2 regions of the Lactobacillus sp. ESL0228 genome follow, and region 2 is predicted to be linked to the other one. Evidence: predicted binding sites of a transcription regulator. Region 2 holds the regulator's gene; the other holds the start of a gene.
What was found. Region 2 encodes Rex, which represses fermentation and respiration genes when NADH is low (regulators of the CRP and FNR family bind a similar motif). Its sites were predicted from a motif close to TTGTGAANTANTTCACAA; they were not measured.

Region 1 (3,218 bases), on a different contig from region 2:
CACGGCTTCTTTAATTGCCCGACTAGTTTGAGAAGCACCAGAAATAGCATCAACATCATAAGTATTTTCTTCAATCATTTTCTTTGGCAATTCCTTTACAGCCTTTAAACCATAGTCATCACTTTCTGTTTGTTTTAGTATTTCAACGTTCTTTATCTTTCCTTCATTATCAACAGTTGTACGAACTACTACACCATCGCCCATGCCTTGATTACTGAAGCCCAAGTATTGATTTTTGCCAACTGAATATTGTTGTTTATCCTCATCACTTGTAGAATTAAAATCATTATTTATAATTGCATCATTCAAATTTAAGCCGCCAAATATAGGTATGTCTTGTTTAATAGTGGCCGCATTTTCACCTGCAATTTTACCTGAAATTAAACAATCAGCAACATTGCCACCCGTTGTGTACTTATTAACAAACGGAGCACCTAACTCACCTGCTTCATATAAATGTGGGATTGGCTGACCATCTGGATTTAAGACTTGAGCATGTCCATTACGGCGACCGCCACCTTGAGTATTAAGCATATTTTGTCTTAAAGCAATCGCGTAATAAGGTCCCTCAGCACTAAATGCTCGTAAAGTTTTCGGATCACGATGAAAGGCATAATCTTTTCCTTGTTGAGCCATAAAATTAAACTCAGTAACTGTCATTTGCAACTTTTCTTGTTTTTTACCAATTTTTTCTGCTAGTTCAGCCAACGTATCTGCTTTAATCGCTTTTTCCAAGTAACCAGGCACCTTAAAACTGTTTTCTGGTTCATTTTTAAGTTCGTCATACTTTCGTTGATCAAAAATCATATATGGTTGATTCTGATTTAACGGAACTGCCCAATCACCATGGTTATAAATGTGACCATGACGGTTCATTTCTGCTTCATTGAAATAACGTGTACCATCATCACCCACGACAATTACACTGCCCATAAAACTTTCTTGCCAAAAGACATTGAGTGCATATGTCGACCGTAAGCCCTCTTTTTGCCGTAATGATAAACCATGAAATTGTCCTAGCGACTCAAATGAACGCATATTCCAGAGTTGAGCGTTTACTTCCTCAAGCATTTTAATGCCATCACCCTTGTTATATAAACTGCCAATTGGTGACAAATATGGTGCTTGCAAGAACGTTTGAATCATTTCTTTGTTATTTTCAAAGCCCCCTGTAGCAAGAACAACACCATTCTTAACCTTGATATTACGTAAAACATGATTACGTTCAATTTGCACACCGATAACTGTCTTAGTTATCCCATCTTGAATTAAGTGTTTAGCAGGTGAAGAATACCAAATATCAATTCTTTCTGACCGCTCTAAAACCTTTTGACGCAAAATTTTCCATAAAGCTGCATCATCAACTCCTTCGTGAACCAAATAATCATCGTATGAATCTGCATCGGGCAATTCAGGATATTCAGTTACATAAGCTGTCGAAGGTGTGCCCGCTAATAACTTCTTCATACTAACGGGCTCAACATCTAAATACTTTCGAAAGTAGTCCCCCATATTAGCCATTCCCTCAATAAAGTTATCAAAAGCTGCTTTATCAGGTTTTAAAGGTTCAGCTAGGTGTTCATGATAATTTTTTAAAGCATTATAATCAGTTCCGGCACCAACCATTTGACCTGAATAACGGGTATTTCCTCCTTCATGACCTTCAGGCGCACTGTCAACTAGTAATACTTTTGCACCATTATCGGCAGCAAATCTTGCTGCCGTAGCACCGGCACCACCAAATCCAAGAACAGCAACATCATATACTGCATCCCATTGAAATTTTTCATTATTATTCATAATAAATCTCCTATACTAATAATTGATTGTTTACAAATTTATTAAACCACTATAATTATAGTTTGTGAATTATTTAGCTAATAAAATAGTTATTACTAAAAATGGAAATTTTATTAACTACAAATAGTAACTGTTGTTATCAAACCTTATTCATACTTGTGATTCTCATGTTTCTTGTAATTAAATTGCTGAAAATTAGTTAATATAACAATAAGTATTAAAAATATACAGTATATAACTAACCCCCATAATTATTTTTATTAAATTACCACCTTCTGAAGTCAATATTAACTTTTCAGTTTCTACAGCAAAAGCAAAAAATCATCTTTCCTTTGAAATCGATTACGTTATTTCCATACTTCAACAAGAATTCAAAAAAGTGCTCTTACAACATTAATATTTAGCACCAACATAAAAAAGGGTACCAAATTTTTTGGTACCTTTTAAATTAATACTTGCTATAGTTTCCCACCAAATACAGGAAAATGACCAGCAGAACCGTAATCTAAACTTCTAACTTTCCCTAGTGTTGTCATGTCCTCATCACTAATTGTGAATTCTAGTTCCGTATTTTGTTTAATATGCGCACGACTTGAAGCTTTAGGTAAAACAATTGTATTCAATTGCCAGTCATAACGAATACACAATTGCGCAACCGATACCTGATATTTTTTTGCCATTTGTTCAATTAGCGGATTATTTAAAGCCGCTCCATGAGCAACGGGCGAGAATGCTTCCACTGCAATTTCATGATCCTGCGAAAAATCAATTAGATCTCTTGGTGTTGCCCCAATATGACACAAAATCTGGTTAACCATTGGTTTAGTATCACTGTGAGCAAGTAAATTACGCAAATCATCAGGTTGAAAGCTAGAAACTCCAATGGCTCTAAGTTTTCCCGCCTTCATAGCGTCTTCTAAGGCTCTCCAAGTTTCAAGATTTCCTTCATAATGACGATCATCTGATTGGTTTACTTCTATCCATGGCTGAGGATTATGAATAATCATCATGTCAAGATAATCTAAACCCATCTTTAATAAAGTATCGTCAATCGATTTTTTGGCTTCATCATAATTTTTGATTTCGGCTGCTACTTTGGAATTAACAAAGATTTCTTCACGCTTAATTCCAGAATTTTTGATACCTTTTCCGACTCCGGCTTCATTACCATAAGCCTGAGCAGTATCAATGTGACGATATCCTAGTTGCAAAGCAGTTTCTACCACATCTGCTACTTGATTATCAGCAATTTCCCAAGTGCCCAAAGCAAGCTTGGGAATTTTTACACCATTATTCAATGTCAAAGTTTCATCTAAAATCATATTTTTTCCTCCATATATTAAAGTATATCTCTTCAATTCAACTTTAAGTCAAGTAAGAAAGTTCACTTTATTTTAAGTAAGATTGCTTATTCTACC
Region 2 (3,218 bases):
ATAACCAATTGTTAAATCGCGCAAAATCAAAACCTCTTTACCAGAGGGATGATCACTTTTGAAATTAATTTTGACTTTATTTTTATGTTTTGGTGGAGTAATGCGATCAATTTTTTCGAGTTGCTTACGCCTGCTCTGGGCTCTTTTAGTAGTTGTAGCCCTGACGATATTTTTTTGGATAAATTCTTCGTCTTTTTTGATTTTTTCTTGTTGTTTTTCGTATGCTTCTTCTTGCTGACGATCCCTTAATTGACGCTGCTTTACGTAATCAGAGTAATTACCTTTGAAGGTTGTTAATTTTCCAAATTGTAATTCAAAGATTTTATTGGTCAAATGATCCAGAAAGTACTGGTCATGTGAAACCACTAAAATTGCACCATTGTATCCTTTAAGAAATGCTTCTAGCCAATCTAGCGTGTTTAGGTCTAAATAGTTAGTTGGCTCATCGAGTAGTAATAGTGGTGGCTTATGTAAGAGTAATTTAACTAAAGCTAAACGGGTTTTTTCACCCCCAGAAAGACTGCCGATAATTTTTGCCCATGTTGCTTGTGGGAAATTGAACCCATTTAAAACAGTTTTGATCTCTGCTTGAAAGGTATAGCCACCTTGTTGTTCAAAATCAAATTGCAGCTGATCATAATTTTTTAGCAATTTTTTATCTTGCGGATGTTCAGCAATTTTTTGCTGTAATTTTTGAATTTGAGTTTCCATATTAATTAATGAAGTAAAAACACTAAGCATTTCATCCCAGATGGTTTTATCTTCGTTTAAACTATTTTCTTGTGCAATGTAGCCAACTTCAATCTCCTTATTAATGATAAATTCGCCATGAGTTGGTTCTTCTTTGCCCATCATTATTTTAAGAAGGGTGGTTTTTCCCACACCATTTGGGCCTACTAAACCAATTCGCGCATTTGCGTCAATTGAAAAATTAACATTGCTAAATAAAGTGTTGGCACCAAATTGTTTTTCTAAATTGTGTCCTTGTGCTATTATCATATTTTTCACCTAAAGTCTATTTTAGCATATGAAAAGCAGATACAGTGGACTGCAAAAATGACTTTTAAAATTTACAACTTTTTTATAAGTAATAAAACAAAAATAACAAAAATTTGTGTTAATTACTTATATTCGCATAGTAAAGTTGTCTTTGTTGTGTTAAAATTTGGTACATTGTGAAAAAAATATTTGCAACTTAAGCAAATTTATAGGTAAAATAATATTAATTGATGATTAATTCACAAAACAGGTGCAAGAAATAATAAAGTTGGAGGCTTTTTATGGAAAAGATCAAAATTCCCACAGCGACAGCTAAAAGACTGCCGCTTTATTATCGATATTTAATAATTTTAAATGAAGCGGGGAAAGAAAAAGTTTCATCAACTGAGTTATCCGAAGCGGTTCAAGTTGATAGTGCATCAATTAGACGCGATTTTTCGTATTTTGGTGCTCTAGGTAAACGTGGTTATGGTTATGATGTGAAAAGCTTACTATCTTTTTTTAAGAAAATTTTGAATCAAGATACGTTAACCAATGTAGCCTTGGTTGGAGTGGGTAATCTTGGTCATGCTTTACTTAACTACAATTTTAAACGTAGTAATAATATCCGAATTTCGTGCGCTTTTGATATTGATGAAAAAATCACAGGTAAGATATTAAGTGGAGTACCAGTGTATCGAATGGATGAATTACAGAAGCAATTAAGTGACCAACAAATAACGATCGCTATTTTAACGGTTCCTTCCACAACTGCACAAAAAACAGCCGATGAAATGGTTGAAGCAGGTATTAAGGGAATTATGAATTTTACTCCAATTCGTTTGTCTGCTCCAAGTGGAATCAGAATTCAAAATGTTGATTTAGCAACAGAGTTACAAACTTTAATTTATTTCCTTGATAGCGATAAGAATAAGCAAACAAATTAAAAGTTAGAGAGGCATTCTAATCTATAAGAAATTAGCACTTTTTTACGTAAAGTGCTAATTTTTTCTTGCAATTTATTTGTAAAGGAGTTATTATCATATTTGTAAGTTAGCACTTGGTTGATAAGAGTGCTAACGGCTAATAATGATTTTAATTAAAATTTAGGAGGGACAAACGTGTTACAACCAATAGGTGATCGCGTGATCGTAAAAGTTAAAGAAGAAGAAGAAAAAACTGTAGGCGGAATCGTCCTTGCTTCTAACGCTAAACAAAAACCAACTGAAGGCGAAGTTGTTGCCGTAGGCGAAGGTAGTTATGCCGAAAATGGTAACAAGATTCCAATGACTGTAACTAAAGGTAACATTGTTTTATACGACAAGTATTCTGGAACTGACGTTAAGTATGAAGGCGAAAAATACTTAGTCCTTCATGAAAAAGATATTTTAGCAATTGTTAAGTAATTAAGGGGTGGATAAAATGGCAAAAGATATTAAATTTTCAGAAAATGCAAGACGTTCCTTATTAAAGGGTGTTGATAAATTAGCTGATACAGTTAAGGCAACGATTGGTCCAAAAGGAAGAAACATTGTTTTAGAGCAATCATATGGTAACCCTGACATTACTAATGATGGAGTAACAATTGCAAAGGCAATTGAACTCAAAGATCACTATGAAAACATGGGTGCAAAATTGGTAGCAGAAGCTGCTCAAAAGACCAATGATATTGCTGGTGATGGTACTACAACTGCAGTTGTTTTGACTCAAGCCATTATTCGTGAAGGAATGAAGAACGTAACTGCTGGTGCAAATCCAGTTGGAGTTCGTCGAGGAATTGAAAAAGCTACTAAAGCAGTTGTTGACGAATTACATAAGATTAGTCATACTGTTTCTTCTAAAGAACAGATCGCTCAAGTTGCTGCCGTTTCATCTGCCTCAAAAGAAGTAGGTGATTTAATTGCTGACGCTATGGAAAAAGTTGGTAATGATGGTGTTATTACTATTGAAGATTCTCGTGGAATTGAAACCGAATTATCAGTAGTTGAAGGAATGCAATTCGACCGTGGATATTTGTCACAATACATGGTAACTGACAACGATAAGATGGAAGCTGATTTGGATAATCCTTACGTTTTAATTACCGATAAGAAGATTTCTAACATTCAAGATATTTTGCCGCTATTACAAGAAATCGTTCAACAAGGTAAGTCATTATTGATTATTGCTGATGATGTTTCCGGAGAAGCTTTACCAACGCTTGTTTTGAACAAGATTCGTGGTACTTTCAATGTTGTTGC

Region 1: the regulator Rex is predicted to act here: its motif matches at 1,863-1,880, upstream of F5ESL0228_RS05990 (FAD-binding protein).

Annotation. Positions count from the first base shown of each region.
Region 1 covers NZ_REHJ01000008.1:511,536-514,753, forward strand. Annotated here, with positions in the region: gene F5ESL0228_RS05990 (FAD-binding protein) at 1-1,800, opposite strand, end outside; gene F5ESL0228_RS05995 (aldo/keto reductase) at 2,259-3,122, opposite strand.
Region 2 covers NZ_REHJ01000009.1:15,914-19,131, reverse strand. Annotated here, with positions in the region: gene F5ESL0228_RS06190 (ABC-F family ATP-binding cassette domain-containing protein) at 1-999, opposite strand, end outside; gene F5ESL0228_RS06185 (redox-sensing transcriptional repressor Rex) at 1,281-1,925, shown strand; gene groES (co-chaperone GroES) at 2,100-2,384, shown strand; gene groL (chaperonin GroEL) at 2,401-3,218, shown strand, end outside.